DNA from 2 places in the Pseudorhizobium banfieldiae genome. Region 2 is predicted to be linked to the other one. Evidence: predicted binding sites of a transcription regulator. Region 2 holds the regulator's gene; the other holds the start of a gene.
What was found. The regulator HrcA, encoded in region 2, represses chaperone genes, less so after heat shock. The targets are predictions, from matches to a motif close to GTTAGCACTCNCNNNNNGNGAGTGCTAAC.
Positions count from the first base shown of each region.

Region 1 (8,007 bases), 430 kb from region 2:
CGACCAGTTCGAAAACGCCTGCGAGATAGGCAAGCGCGGTCGCTGCCGGGAAACCTGCCCCGGCGATCATACCTGCGGTGCCTGCAGGATCGAGGAGCTTCGGATAGCCGGACAGGATGAACATTGCCGAAAGCAGGACGCGGGCGGCAAGCAGCAGAAGGTTGTTGGTCGAGGTGTTGGGCATGGGATTTCTCCAGAACGAAAGATTGATGTTCAGTGGCATCGAATTCTGGAGCGGAATATGCCCGCCTTTCGCATCGTCCGAAAGGTGAACAATCGGAGACAGATTGTCTTCTAAAGTTGAACGGCGGACGAATCTTGCATCTTTCACCCCAACAGAAAAGGGCGGTCCGAAGACCGCCCTTCCTGATTTGAACCGGATGGCTCAGATGTAGGACCCGAAGGTCTTACATCATGTCCATGCCACCCATTCCGCCCATGCCGCCCGGCATGCCTGCCGGGGCATCCTTCTTCGGCAGTTCGGCGATCATGGCTTCCGTCGTGACGAGGAGGCCGGCAACCGAGGCTGCGTCCTGGAGGGCGGTGCGAACGACCTTGACCGGGTCGACGATACCCATGGCGATCATGTCGCCATACTCACCGGTCTGGGCGTTGTAGCCGTAGTTGTCGGTGTTGCCTTCGAGGATCTTGCCGACGACGATCGAAGCTTCGTCACCAGCGTTCTCTGCGATCTGGCGGGCCGGAGCCTGCAGCGCGCGGCGAACGATGTTGATGCCGGCTTCCTGGTCGGCATTCTCGCCCTTGACGGAAAGCTGGTGGGAAGCACGGAGCAGAGCGACGCCGCCACCCGGTACGATGCCTTCCTGAACGGCGGCGCGGGTCGCGTTGAGCGCGTCGTCGATGCGGTCCTTCTTTTCCTTCACTTCGACTTCCGTCGAGCCGCCGACGCGGATCACGGCAACGCCGCCAGCGAGCTTTGCAAGGCGTTCCTGCAGCTTCTCGCGGTCGTAGTCCGAAGTGGTCTCTTCGATCTGCGCCTTGATCTGGGCAACACGGCCTTCGATGTCGGTCTTCTGGCCGGCACCGTCGACGATCGTGGTGTTTTCCTTGGAGATAGAGACCTTCTTTGAACGGCCGAGCATGTCGAGGGTAACATTCTCGAGCTTGATGCCAAGGTCTTCGGAGATGACAGTACCGCCCGTCAGGATAGCGATGTCTTCGAGCATGGCCTTGCGGCGGTCGCCGAAGCCCGGAGCCTTGACGGCAGCGATCTTGAGGCCGCCACGCAGCTTGTTGACGACGAGCGTTGCGAGGGCTTCGCCTTCGACGTCTTCAGCGATGATGAGGAGCGGCTTGCCCGACTGAACGACGGCTTCGAGGACCGGCAGCATGGCCTGCAGGTTGGAGAGCTTCTTCTCGTGCAGCAGGATGTAGGGATCGTCGAGATCCGCAACCATCTTTTCCGGATTGGTCACGAAGTAGGGCGACAGGTAGCCGCGGTCGAACTGCATGCCTTCGACGACTTCGAGTTCGGTTTCAGCGGTCTTGGCTTCTTCAACCGTGATGACGCCTTCATTGCCGACCTTCTGCATTGCTTCAGCAATGTCGAGGCCAATCTGGCGCTCGCCGTTGGCAGAGATGGTGCCAACCTGTGCGACTTCTTCCGAAGTGTTGATCTTCTTGGCCTTGGCCTGGAGATCGGCGACGACGGCCTTGACGGCGAGGTCGATGCCGCGCTTCAGGTCCATCGGGTTCATGCCGGCTGCAACGGCCTTGTTGCCTTCGCGGACGATGGCCTGGGCCAGAACGGTTGCAGTCGTGGTGCCGTCACCGGCGATGTCGTTGGTCTTCGAAGCGACTTCGCGGACCATCTGGGCGCCCATGTTCTCGAACTTGTCTTCCAGTTCGATTTCCTTGGCGACCGAGACGCCGTCCTTCGTGATGCGCGGTGCGCCGAAGGACTTGTCGATCACGACGTTACGACCCTTGGGGCCGAGGGTGACCTTGACGGCATCGGCGAGGATGTCGACGCCGCGCAGCATCTTTTCGCGCGCCGTGCGGCCGAACTTTACTTCTTTAGCTGCCATTTTGAGAACTCCTGAAAAGGGGTGTCAGCGTAATTTCGGGATGGGCGAGAGGCTGTAAGATCAGCCGATGACGCCCATGATGTCGGATTCCTTCATGATGAGGAGATCGACGCCATCGAGCTTGACTTCAGTGCCGGACCACTTGCCGAACAGGACGCGGTCGCCGACCTTGACGTCGAGAGCAACCTGCTTGCCGCTTTCGTCGCGGGCGCCCGGGCCAACGGCGACGACTTCACCTTCGGCAGGCTTTTCCTTGGCGGTGTCCGGGATGATGATGCCACCCTTGGTCTTTTCTTCAGACTCGACGCGACGAACGACGACGCGGTCGTGCAGGGGGCGGAAATTGGTGCTTGCCATTGTCTAATCCCTCGATCAAATGACATGGACAGGTCTGCGGACCCGTATCTGGTTGCTAGCACTCAGTAGAGGAGAGTGCTAGCTGGCGTCGAGATAAGCTCGGCTCGAATGAGAGTCAAGAACGAGCCGGATCGAAATTTCCCGGAATCTCGTTCGATGTTGCCATGTCCTTGGAAGGCAGGAAAGGCCTTGCCATCCTGCACCAGCTTTGCAATGTCAGCGCCGGTTCAGATATCGGTTCGGGAAAAGACATGGCCAAGCGCATCAGCAGTCTCACAGAGATTAACGGCAGTTACGACGTGGTCCTGTCGGATGTCTGGGGCGTGGTCCACAATGGCGTCGATGCCTTCCCGGATGCCTGCAAGGCGCTGGCCGACGCGCGTGCAGCAGGGACGACCGTGGTTCTGATCACCAATTCGCCGAGGCCTTCGCCCGGCGTTATTTCCCAGCTTCGGCTGCTGGGCGTTCCCGACAGTTCCTATGACGGCATCGTCACCTCGGGTGACGTGACGCGCCACCTGATCGCCGAGGGGCCTCGGAAGGTCTTCCTCCTCGGTCCGGAGCGCGACATGCCGCTATTCGATGGGCTGGACGTCGAGGTGGTCGGAGCGGATGAGGCAGACGCTATCGTCTGCACGGGCTTCTTCGATGACGAGAAGGAAGTGCCGGAAGATTATCACGACATGCTCGTCGCCTTCCAGAAGCGCGATGTTCCCTTCATCTGCGCCAATCCGGATCTGGTGGTCGAACGCGGACACCGCATAATTCCCTGTGCCGGAGCCGTCGCCGCCTATTACGAGGATCTCGGCGGCAAGAGCCGCATTGCCGGCAAGCCGCACACCCCGATCTACGAGGAGGCGCTTGCTTTCGCCCGCCAGGCGCGCGGCGAGGTCGCCAGAGAGCGGGTCATTGCGATCGGCGACGGCATGCCGACGGATGTCCGCGGCGCCATCAGCCAGGGCCTCGACCTCCTCTACGTCAGCGCCGGCATCCACGTGAACGAGTACACGGTGAACGGGCAGATCGACGAGGCGGTGATGAACGCCTGGCTGAAGCGCGAAGGGGCGGCGCCGAAATGGTGGATGCCGCGGCTCGCATAGGAAAACGCCGATGACCGTCTTCCACCGCAACGAGAAGAAGGAGCCGCTGCCGCCAGGCCTGAAGGGCGGTGTCGTGGCGATTGGCAACTTCGACGGGGTCCATCGCGGCCACCGCAGCGTTTTGGAGCGTGCGTTGCAGCTTTCGCGGGCTCGCCACGTTCCGGCGCTCGTGCTGACCTTCGAGCCGCACCCGCGCACCGTCTTTCGCCCCGACAGCCCCGTCTGCCGACTGACGCCAGCCCCGCTCAAGGCGCGGCTGCTGGAGGGGATGGGCTTCCATTGCGTGATCGAATATCCGTTCGACCCGGAGTTCTCGCAGCGTTCCGCCGAGGAATTCGTCCAGACCGTGCTCGTTGACTGGCTGCAGGCCAGCGCCGTCGTCACCGGCTTCGACTTCCATTTCGGCAAGGGCCGCGAAGGTGGGCCTGCTTATCTGATGGCCGCGGGTGAACGACATGGCTTCGGTGTGAGCCTTGTCGACGCCTTCCGCGACGAGAATGCCGAGGTCATCTCCTCAAGCCGTATCCGGGCGCTGCTGGCGGAGGGCGATGTTGCCGCGGCAGCTGGCCTGCTCGGCTACCGCTTCACGGTGGAGGGTGAGGTGGTCGGCGGTGAGAAACTCGGCCGCACGCTCGGCTATCCGACCGCCAACATGATGTTGCCGCCCGAGATGGAACTGAAGCCCGGCATTTATGCGGTGCGCTTTCGCAAGGCAGACGGCATTCTCCACGATGGCGTCGCGAGCTACGGCCGCCGCCCGACGGTGACGGAGAATGGCGCACCGCTGCTCGAAACCTATCTCTTCGACTTCACCGGCGACCTCTATGGCCAGACCTGCTCCGTCTCCTTCTTTGGCCATCTGCGCGACGAGGTGAAATTCGACGGACTGGAGCCGCTGGTCGAGCAGATGAAACGCGACGAGGAGGAGGCGAGGGCGCTCCTCTCCGGCGTGCGGCCGCTGGGCGAACTGGATGCGAAGATCGCTTTCTAGGACTGGCCGCTGTTCAAACAGGTCTCTTCCTTTCCCCCTCGAAAAGCCGTAAAGACGCCGATCATGAGAACGTACCGGCTGGTCCCCATCATTCGAATTATCGGCCCGGCCTTTCGCGCCGCCTGATCCGGGCGTCGGGAAGGTCCGGGTATTCAGGCGCCTGACTGGCGCCTCCGCCACCTCATTCCATTTTTCCGACGCGCCCTCTGGCGCCAGAAACGATTGCCTGACTTATGACCGATACCGCCGAAAAGCTGGATTATTCCAAGACCCTCTACCTGCCCGAGACCGAGTTCCCGATGCGCGCCGGCCTGCCGCAGAAAGAACCGGAACTGGTCAAGCGCTGGCAGCAGATGGATCTTTACAGACAACTTCGCGCCTCCGCCGCCGGTCGCGAAAAGTTCGTGCTGCATGACGGCCCGCCCTATGCCAACGGCAACATCCATATCGGCCACGCGCTGAACAAGATCCTGAAGGACGTCATCACCCGCTCCTTCCAGATGCGCGGCTACGATTCCAACTATGTCCCCGGCTGGGACTGCCACGGACTGCCGATCGAATGGAAGATCGAGGAGAAGTACCGCGAGAAGGGCAAGAACAAGGACGAGGTTCCGGTCAACGAGTTCCGCCAGGAATGCCGCGAATTCGCGGCGCATTGGATCAAGGTGCAGTCGGAGGAGTTCAAGCGGCTCGGCATCGAGGGCGATTTCGATAATCCCTACACGACGATGAACTTCCACGCAGAGGCGCGGATCGCAGGCGAACTTCTGAAGATCGCCAAGTCGGGCCAGCTCTATCGGGGCTCGAAGCCGGTCATGTGGTCGGTCGTCGAGCGCACTGCCTTGGCCGAGGCCGAGGTGGAATATGCCGATGTCGAGAGCGACACGATCTGGGTGAAGTTCCCGGTTGTGCGGATGAGCGAGCCGGGCGTGGCGCTTGAGACCGGTGAGGCATACAGGCAGGCGGTCATCGCACAGAACGCCGATGGTGGTGTCCTCGGCGATCTCCAGGGTTCCTTCGTCGTCATCTGGACGACCACGCCCTGGACGATCCCCGGCAACCGGGCGATCAGCTATTCCCCAAAGGTGTCTTACGGTCTGTATGAAGTCACGGCCGCGGAAAATGACTTCGGGCCGCGTCCCGGGGAAAAGCTCGTCTTCGCCAATAAGCTGGCCGAGGAGTCTTTTGCCAAGGCGAAGCTGCAGTACCGGAAGCTTCGCGATGTCACGGCCGAAGAACTAGCGTCCCTCGTGTGCGGGCACCCGCTTCGCCAGTTCGGTGGCGGCTATGAGTTCCCCGCTCCGCTTCTCGCCGGCGATCACGTCACCGATGACGCCGGCACCGGCTTCGTGCACACCGCACCCAGCCATGGCCGCGAGGACTTTGACGCCTGGACCGATAATGTCCGCGAGCTCGAAGCGCGCGGTATCGACACGAAGATCCCGTTCCCCGTAGACGACGCTGGCTTTTACACCGCCGATGCCCCCGGCTTTGGTCCGGACCGCGAGGGTGGCCCGGCCCGCGTCATGGACGACAACGGCAAGAAGGGCGATGCCAACAAGGCCGTCATCGAGGCGCTGATTGCCGCCAACAATCTGTTTGCCCGCGGTCGCCTGAAGCACTCCTACCCGCATTCCTGGCGGTCGAAGAAGCCGGTCATCTTCCGTAACACGCCGCAGTGGTTCGTCTACATGGACAAGGACTTCGGCGACGGGACGACGCTGCGTTCGCGCGCGCTGAAGGCGATCGACGAGACGCGCTTCGTGCCGTCTGCCGGCCAGAACCGCCTGCGCGCCATGATCGAACAGCGCCCCGACTGGGTGCTGTCGCGCCAGCGCGCCTGGGGCGTCCCGATCTGCGTCTTCGTCGACGAGAAGGGCGCGATCCTGCAGGACGATGCAGTGAACGCTCGCATCATGGACGCTTTCGAGCAGGAGGGTGCCGACGCCTGGTTTGCCGAGGGCGCCCGCGAGCGCTTCCTCGGCTCCCGCGCGAACGAGGGCTGGACACAGGTCCGCGACATCCTCGATGTCTGGTTCGACTCAGGCTCGACGCACACCTTTACGCTGGAAGACCGGCCGGATCTGAAATGGCCGGCGGACGTCTATCTCGAAGGCTCCGACCAGCATCGCGGCTGGTTCCACTCCTCGCTTCTGGAATCGGCGGCCACCCGCGGCCGCGCGCCCTATGACGCCGTCATCACCCATGGCTTCACCATGGATGAGAAGGGCCAGAAGATGTCGAAGTCGCTAGGCAATGTCGTGGCGCCACAGGACGTCATGAAAGATGCCGGCGCCGACATCCTTCGCCTCTGGGTCATGACCACCGATTACTGGGAAGACCAGCGTCTCGGCAAGACGATCATCCAGACGAATGTCGATGCTTATCGCAAGCTGCGAAACACGATCCGCTGGATGCTCGGCACGCTCGCGCACGACGAAGGCGAGGACATTGCCTATGCGGACCTGCCCGAACTCGAAAGGCTCATGCTGCATCGCCTGGTCGAGCTGGACCGGCTGGTGCGTGATGGCTATGACGCATTCGACTTCAAGAAGATCGCCCGCGCCCTGATCGACTTCGCGAATATCGAGTTGTCGGCCTTCTACTTCGACATCCGCAAGGACGCGCTCTACTGCGACGCGCCGTCGTCGCTGCGCCGGCGGTCGGCACTCGTCGTCATCCGCAAGATCTTCGACTGCATGGTGACCTGGCTCGCGCCGATGCTGCCGTTCACCACGGAGGAAGCCTGGCTGTCCCGCAATCCGCAAGCGGTCTCGGTGCATCTGGAACAGTTCCCCGAGGTGCCGGCAGAATGGCGCAACGAAGCGCTCGCGGAAAAATGGTCGAAGGTCCGCCGCGTGCGTTCAGTCGTCACGGGCGCACTGGAGATCGAGCGCAAGGAAAAGCGGATCGGCTCGTCGCTGGAGGCGGCACCGGTCGTGCACGTGTCGGATACTGCCCTGATGAACGCGCTCGAGGGGCAGGATTTCGAAGAGATCTGCATCACTTCGGCCATTCGTGTGGTCGCCGGCGAAGGGCCGGAAGCAGCGTTCCGTCTTGCCGAGGTGCCGGGTGTCGCAGTCGAGACGAAGCTGGCGGAAGGGACGAAGTGCGCCCGTTCCTGGCGCGTCACGACGGATGTCGGGTCTGATCCCGACTACCCTGAAGTGTCGGCACGAGATGCCGCAGCCTTGCGTGAACTGGCAGCCCTTGGCCGTCTTGGCTGATCCGCTTTCGCTACCGGATGATTGCGCTTCGCCGCGTCATCCGGTACATCTGCCCGAAATTGGCCGGAATTCTCGGTCAGGCGGTACTGACGGGAAATCTGAAGGCGTCGAAGGACGGGCGCTGCTGGAAGGGTTTTGATGAAGACGTCGCATGGGTTTCGCGCCGCATTGAGCGCCACCGGGCTGATGGCCGGTATGCTGGCCCTATCGGGTTGCATGGGCAGTCCCACCTACGGAACCGGAACCTCCGCCATGGAGCAACTGGGTGACGACATCACGTCGGC
Region 1 covers NZ_FO082820.1:427,267-435,273, forward strand. The annotation lists gene NT26_RS01995 (DoxX family protein) at 1-184, opposite strand, end outside; gene groL (chaperonin GroEL) at 408-2,048, opposite strand; gene groES (co-chaperone GroES) at 2,109-2,405, opposite strand; gene NT26_RS02010 (TIGR01459 family HAD-type hydrolase) at 2,657-3,505, shown strand; gene NT26_RS02015 (bifunctional riboflavin kinase/FAD synthetase) at 3,516-4,496, shown strand; gene ileS (isoleucine--tRNA ligase) at 4,730-7,723, shown strand; gene NT26_RS02025 (hypothetical protein) at 7,862-8,007, shown strand, end outside.
Region 1: groES (co-chaperone GroES) is a predicted target of HrcA. The motif match lies at 2,460-2,488, and genes of this name have one in related genera.

Region 2 (8,007 bases):
GGGCGGTCAGCACTCTCGACCTGCTGCTTCATCCACTCCCAGTGGACGATCTGCTCCGGGAACACGCCGACATGGCGGAAAGAGGTGAACCGGCCGAGGAAATCGACGCCAAGCAGCGACAGGGGCCAGGTTTCTCCCTGCGCCTCCTTCGGAAAGCGCCAGCGTCCAATGCCGTCCTCGTCCGTATCTCCGGTGAAGACGGCATCGACCTTCTCCCAGACAGAAGGGGGGAGCGACGGCTGCCAGAGCGCCTGCGCCTCCGGCCGCACGATCCGATAAGGCCCATATTGCTCGAGCTTCAACGCATTGCCGCTGTCGATCAGGTGAAAGTCCCCGGCGCCGCGTGACTCGAGTATGACCGGCACGCGCTCAGACGGGCGTTCGCCGACCCGCTGGATAAGAGGCCGCTGTGGCGCAGGCTCGGCCGCCGCTCGGCCGCCAGCGACAGATCCTCCCTCGCGCTCTCCCTTTGCCGGCCCGCCGGGACGGGGGCGCGCGGAACGCGGGCTGCCGCTCGTGCCGGGTCTCCGCTCCGTGCGTTTTTCCCTGTTTTTCACTGCACATCCGATCGGTTGACGTTTCGCTGCAAATAGCAATTGCCCCGGCAGTTGGCAAAGGGCTTTAGAGCCGGCGAGGGTCACCGGAGACCTTCTACTCTGGGGCGTCCATTAGGGATGCGTTGACTTTAGAGGTCCACAGGCGTAGAAGCCCGCCGCAATTGCAACGGACAAAAGCAAGCACCCTTACCCACTCGCCATGCCTCCTAAAAACATCCCGGTGCCGCGTGAAGCGCTTGGATGAGGTGGATGGTTGGCGTAGACTGAAACACGCAAGTCACGATAAGAAGGAACCAATCCATGAGTGTGCGTGTATCTGGTAAACAGATGGAGATCGGTGAATCGTTCCGCCAGCGGATCGAGGACCAGATCGGCGAGGCTGTCGCCAAGTACTTCGATGGGGGGTACGCAGGTCAGGTGATCGTGGAGAAATCCGGATCGCGTTTCTCAGCCGATTGCAAGATACATCTCGATACCGGCATTGTCCTGCATGCAGCAGGCCAGGCTAACGATCCGCAGTTGAGCTTCGATGCCGCCGCAGAGCGCATCGAGAAGCGCCTTAGGCGCTACAAGCGCAAGCTGAAGGACCATCATGGCGGTTCCCACGGCAACGGCCAGGAGATCGCCTACACCGTCATGGATGCCATTCCGGAAGAAGACGAGGAACTGCCAGAGGATTTCGCGCCCACCATCGTGGCGGAAAGTTCCAAGCAGTTGCGCACGATGTCGGTCGCTACCGCTGTCATGGCCCTGGACATGACGGACGAGCCGGTCCTGCTTTTCCGGAGCCCCGGCAAGGAAGACCTGAACATCGTCTATCGCCGCAACGACGGCAATATCGGCTGGATCGACTCCACCAATATCAAAGGCTAACGATTCTGGGAGAGCGTCGGCGACGACGCTCCCTCCACCTTGCGGTGGTAAAAAGGAAGAAGAGAATGGCTTTGGCAGATTTGCTACAGCAAGATGCGATTATTCCCGCCCTGAAAGTAAATTCCAAGAAGCAGCTGTTGCAGGAGTTGGCCTCCAGGGCCTCCAAGCTCACCGGGGTTGCCGAGCGGGAGATCTTCGACGTCATTCTGCAGCGGGAACGGTTGGGTTCAACCGGCGTCGGTCACGGCGTGGCCATTCCGCATGGCAAGCTTAACAGTATTTCGTCCATTAGCGGTGTCTTCGCGCGACTTGAAACGCCCGTTGACTTCGAGGCTCTCGACGATGAACCCGTCGACCTTGTATTCCTTCTGCTTGCTCCCGAAGGGGCCGGAGCAGACCACCTTAAGGCGCTTTCGCGGATCGCCCGCGTGTTGCGCGACCAGGAACTTGTCGCGAAGCTTCGCCAGACGGATTCGGCATCGGCGATCTACGCCTTCCTGAACCAGGAACAGGCAACCGCCGCCTGACAACAGAACTGAGACTGAAATAGCCGCCCGTCGCCTATGGCAGCGGGCGGCTATTTTGCGTTTACGGAGAGGTTGTCAGCCGTTCGTCGTTTCGCTCTCGCCGGGGGCGGTGGTCCCTTCGACCTTCGGCCCCCCTTTGGAAACGCCAACCATGGCAGGCCTCAAGACACGCTCACCGATCGTGTAACCCGCCTGAACCACCTGGAGAATGGTGTTGTTCGGCACTTCGGGATTGGGGATCTCGAACATGGCCTGGTGGAAGTTGGGATCGAACTTCTGGCCCTCGGCGTCCATCTTCTTCACGCCGTGGCGTTCGAGCGCAGACAGCATCGAACGTTCGGTCATTTCCACGCCTTCGAGCAGCGAGGTCAGGCTCTGGTCGGCCGCGGCACGAATTTCGGCCGGGACGGCATCGATCGCCCGACGGAGATTGTCGGAGACGGCCAGCATGTCACGCGCGAAGGCGGCGACCGAATAGGACTTCGCGTCCTTCACATCGCGTTCCGTACGACGACGCAGGTTTTCCATCTCGGCGGCCATACGCAGGAAACGATCGCGAAGATCGGTATTTTCGGCCCTGATTGCCTCGATGGGATCAGGCTCGGCGATCCGAGATTCACCACCCTCAACCGTCTCCTGATCCTGCTGCCCCGATGCCACAGCCTCGGCAGCATTTTCCGCGGCGGTTTCGTGCTTGCCCGCGTCAGGTCCGGTTTTCTTTGTCTCGTCGGTCATGACCATCTCCGGTATCTTAGTTCACAAAGTCGTGCCCGATATCGAGGTTTGGACCTCAAAAATCAAGGCTGGTCCGAGAATGGGGTGTTATCGTGGCTTCCGGGTCAGGCGCGCCAGAAGCTGGGCGGTATAGTCGACCATCGGGACGACCCGCGAATAGTTAAGCCGTGTCGGGCCGATCACGCCGACGGCCCCCACGATGCGTTCTTCCTGATCCCTGTAGGGCGCGACGATCAGGGACGAGCCCGAGAGCGAGAAGAGCTTGTTCTCCGACCCAATGAAGATTCTGACGCCCGGCCCACTTTCGGCAAGGTTCAGTATCTCGATGAGGCTGTCCTTCTTCTCCAGATCGTCGAAGAGCAGGCGCAGCCTGTCCAGATCGTCGAGACCCGTCATTCCTTCGAGCAGGTTTGCGCGCCCGCGTACGATCAACTGGTTCGGCTTGCCGTCTTCGCGCGTCCCGGACCAGACGGCCAGGCCGCGCTGCACGAGATCCTGCGACAGCGCGGTCAACTCCGTCTGAACCTGCGTCTTCAGCCTCTCGAGTTCGGCGCGAAGCTCAAGGAGAGTCTGGCCCGTCAGATGAGCATTCAGGAAGTTTGCGGCTTCTGTCAGTTGCGAGGAGGTCACTCCCGCAGGCAGGTCGATGATCCGGTTTTCGACCTGGTTATGTTCGCCTACCAGGACCGCCAGGGCCTTGGTCGGCTCCAGCCGGATGAACTCTACATGCTTGAGGATAGGATCACTCTTGGTGGTGACGACGATGCCGGCGCCGCGCGAGACACCGGAGAGCATCCGGCTGGCATCGTGCATCAGGCTCTCAAGCGGTCGGTCGCGGTCCTCCGGGCGGATCTGGCGTTCAATGCTCGTCCGCTCCTCCTCCGAGAGATCACCAACCTGCATGAAGGCATCGACGAAAAAGCGCAGGCCGGACTGGGTCGGCAATCGACCTGCGCTGACGTGTGGAGAATAAATGAGGCCGAGCTCTTCCAGATCGCTCATGACATTGCGGACAGATGCCGGCGACAGCGACATAGGCAGGAGGCGGGAAAGATTTCGAGAACCAAGTGGTTCTCCGGTTTCAAGGTAGCTTTCGACGATGCGTCTGAAGATCTCACGCGAACGGTCGTCAAGCACCGCGCCGCTTTCCCTTCGTTCCATCAATCCCATCGTTCCCTTGAAGCCCTCGGTTTGTCTGGGTGGAATATAGTGATCCGGCGCGGTCTTCGCCATACGGAAGTTCTGCGCGCCTTCGGGACCGCTCCGAGACACGCCTTGCCCCTTTTCCTTTGCAAATGCCGGGCGACGTCCGTAGAACGCCTAGGAAATTCTCAGGAGCATGACATGCGGCCTTCAGGCAGAAAAACCGACCAGATGCGCAAGGTTTCCTTCGAGCGCAACTTCTCGAAACATGCGGAAGGGTCCTGCCTCGTCCGCTTCGGCGACACCCACGTCCTCTGCACCGCGAGCCTTGAGGAGAAGCCTCCGGCATGGCTTCGCAACAGCGGCAAGGGCTGGGTGACGGCCGAATACGGCATGCTGCCTCGCGCGACCGGTGATCGGATGAAGCGCGAAGCTGCGTCCGGCAAGCAAGGCGGGCGCACCCAGGAAATCCAGCGCCTGATCGGCCGCTCGCTTCGCGCCGTGGTGGACCTGAGCGCGCTTGGGGAAAAGCAGATTACCATCGACTGCGACGTCATCCAGGCGGACGGCGGCACGCGAACCGCTGCCATCACGGGCGGCTGGATTGCTCTGCACGACTGCCTGAAATGGATGGAAGCCCGTTCGATGACGAAGCTCGACAAGGTCCTGAAGGACCACGTCGCGGCGATCTCCTGCGGTATCTTCGCTGGACAGTCGGTCATCGACCTCGACTATCTCGAAGATTCCGCCGCCGAAACGGATGCCAATTTTGTCATGACCGGCACGGGCGGTATCGTGGAGGTACAGGGAACCGCCGAGGGTGCACCGTTCAGCCAGGAAGAGTTCCTTTCACTGCTGGCGCTGGCGAAGGCGGGGACCGAGGAACTGGTGGCACTTCAGAAGCAGGCCATCACTGCCTGACCGGAGAGCGCGATGCTGATCGAAGGGATGCTCGAGACCGCCCTCTATGCCGAAGATCTCGATGCGGCAGAGGGTTTCTACGGCGGCATCCTGGGACTGGAGCGGATCGTCCGGGCCAGCAACCGCCATGTCTTCTTCCGGTGCGGGCAAGGCGTGCTGCTTGTCTTCAATCCGGACGAGACGGTGAAGCCGCCTGCCGAGAACGGGCCGCAAGTCCCGCCACATGGCGCGACAGGTGCAGGCCATGCCTGCTTTCGGGTCGCCCGCAGCAATCTCGACGCTGTCGCCGACACGCTGAAGAAGGCAGGCGTCGCGATCGAGAGCGACGTGATATGGCCGAACGGCGCCCGGTCGATCTACTTCCGCGATCCGGCGGGCAACAGTCTCGAATGCGCCGAACCGGGCCTCTGGTCCATCGGCTGAGGAAATCAGGAACATGCGCAAACTCGACACCAGGACGATCGTCGTCGCCAGCCACAATGCCGGCAAGATCCGCGAGATCGCCGAGCTCATTGCTCCGTTCGGCTTCAGCGCGAAATCTGCGGCTGAACTGGCGCTGGAGGAGCCGGCCGAGACCGGTACGACCTTCGAGGAAAACGCGGCTATCAAGGCACTGGCCTCCGCCACGGCATCCGGCCTTCCGGCGCTCTCCGACGATTCCGGCCTCGTCGTCGATGCACTCGATGGGCAACCGGGCGTCTACACTGCCAACTGGGCAGAGCGCGAGGACGGCAGCCGCGATTTCATCATGGCTATGGAGAAGGTCGAGAAGGCGCTCTTAGAGCGCGGGGCGACCACCGCCGAGCAGCGCACCGCCCGTTTCGTGAGCGTGCTTTGCCTTGCCTGGCCGGATGGCCATACGGAGTTCTTTCGTGGCGAGGTCGAGGGCAGCGTCGTCTGGCCGCCCCGGGGAGACAAGGGCTTCGGTTACGACCCGGTCTTCCAGCCGAAGGGCTATGACACTACCTTCGGCGAGATGAGCTCGGAAGAAAAGCACGGCTGGAAGCCCGGGGGTTCCGATGCGCTTTCGCACCGCGCCCGCGCATTCAAGCGCTTCGTGGAAACCTGCCTGGAGAGCTGAGTGCCGTTCAACCCCGACGCGCCCCTTCTGCCCGATACCGGGGAACCCGGCTTCGGCATCTATGTGCATTGGCCGTTCTGCGCGGCGAAGTGTCCCTACTGCGATTTCAACAGCCATGTCCGGCACCAGCCTGTCGACCAGCCTCGCTTTACCGCCGCCTTCCTGCGGGAGATGGCCACCATGCGTCAGATGAGCGGGCCGAAGACCGTTACCAGTATCTTCCTCGGCGGCGGAACGCCGTCGCTGATGGAGCCGGGCACGGTCGCCGCAGTCCTCGACGGCATTGCCCGGTACTGGCATGTGCCGGATGGGATCGAGATCACCATGGAAGCCAATCCGTCCAGCGTCGAGGCGGAGCGGTTCCGCGGCTATCGGGCGGCAGGCGTAAACCGCGTGTCTTTGGGCGTGCAGGCCCTCAACGATGCCGACCTGAAATTTCTGGGCCGGCTCCATGACGTGACCGATGCGCTGAAGGCGGTCCGCCTGGCGCGGGAGATCTTTCCCCGCATGAGCTTCGACCTCATCTATGCCCGTCCAGGGCAGACGGTCGAGGCATGGGAGGCCGAGCTCGAGCAGGCGATCTCCTATGCCGTCGACCACCTCTCGCTCTACCAGCTCACCATCGAGGAAGGCACGCCGTTCTACGGCCTTCACAAGGCCGGCAAGCTTGTCGTGCCCGACGGCGATCAGTCTGCGAACCTCTACGAGGCGACGCAGGAGATCACCGCCCGTCACGGACTGCCGGCGTATGAGGTTTCAAACCATGCCCGACCGGGCGCCGAAAGCCGCCATAACCTCACCTACTGGCGCTATGGCGACTATGCGGGGATCGGGCCGGGAGCACACGGCCGCCTCACACGCGGCGCGGCCAAGATCGGGACAGCGACCGAACGGCGTCCCGAGACATGGCTGGAACTCGTAGAGCAACAGGGACACGGCCTTGTGGACCAGGAGGACCTCGGCCGCGACGAGCAGGCCGACGAACTGCTGTTGATGGGGCTGAGATTGACCGAGGGCGTCGACCTTGCCCGCTGGCAGCAACTGTCCGGCCGGGATCCCGATCCCGCACGGGAGGAGACCTTACTGGAACACGGCTTTATCGAACGGCTTGGCAATTCGAGGCTGCGCTGCACCCCTAAGGGAATGCTCATCCTGGACGCCGTGGTCGCGGATCTGGCCTGCTAGGGATTTGGACAGCAACCGGCCCCTGCCGGATAAACGAGAAGGCCGGCATCTCTGCCGGCCTATCTTGATCAGGCATTGTTCTCGTTGATCAGCCGCTTCAGAAGCTCCACTTCGTGGCAGAGCTTGCTGTCGCCCGAGATCAGGTCTTCAATCTTTCGTACAGCATGAAGTACCGTCGTATGGTCGCGTCCGCCGAAGCGGCGACCGATCTCCGGGAATGACCTAGGCGTCAGAGTCTTCGCCAGATACATGGCGATCTGGCGCGGTTTCACCACGACTCGTGTTCGGCGATTGGAAACGAGTTCCTGTCGCGAGACGTTATAGTGACGGGCGACGATCCGCTGGATGTCCTCGATGCGGACGCGCTTTGCCTCTCCAGTGCCGACCAGATGGGCGAGCAGTTCATCGACGCGCTCGATCGACAGCGAAGGCTCGAACGAGCGGCGAAAGAGCAACTGGTTGAATGCACCTTCCAGTTCGCGACCGCTATTGGCGACATTGCGGGCCACATGCGAGAGGATTTCGACCGGGATGTCCAGCGAGGCGTCTTCCTGCTGAGCCGCCTCCAGGCGACGCTTCAGCATTTCGAAGCGCATCTCATAGTCGGGGCTTTCCATCTCGATCGCCACGCCGCCCTGCAGGCGCGAACGGACGCGCGGGTCCAGGGACTCCAGTTCCCAAGGCGCACGGTCGGCGGCCACGACCACCTGCTTGGCGCTGTCGAGCAAGGTATTGAGCAGGTGGCAGAACTCGTTCTGGATCATCTTGCCCTGCAAGAACTGCATGTCATCGATGATCAGAAGGTCGATATTGCGCAGCGAATCCTTGAGCGTCAGGGCGTTGTTGTCACGGATCGCGGTTGCGAAGCGCCACATGAAATATTCGGCAGTCAGGTAGACGACGCGCGGCGCGCGGGCGCTGGAGACGGCGGCATTGGCAATCGCCTGGAGCAGGTGCGTCTTTCCGAGACCGACACCGGAGTGGA
Region 2 covers NZ_FO082820.1:1,204-9,210, reverse strand. The annotation lists gene NT26_RS00050 (class I SAM-dependent methyltransferase) at 1-557, opposite strand, end outside; gene hpf (ribosome hibernation-promoting factor, HPF/YfiA family) at 858-1,430, shown strand; gene ptsN (PTS IIA-like nitrogen regulatory protein PtsN) at 1,496-1,957, shown strand; gene grpE (nucleotide exchange factor GrpE) at 2,033-2,692, opposite strand; gene hrcA (heat-inducible transcriptional repressor HrcA) at 2,780-3,862, opposite strand; gene rph (ribonuclease PH) at 4,037-4,756, shown strand; gene NT26_RS00020 (VOC family protein) at 4,769-5,179, shown strand; gene rdgB (RdgB/HAM1 family non-canonical purine NTP pyrophosphatase) at 5,193-5,837, shown strand; gene hemW (radical SAM family heme chaperone HemW) at 5,838-7,022, shown strand; gene dnaA (chromosomal replication initiator protein DnaA) at 7,091-8,007, opposite strand, start outside.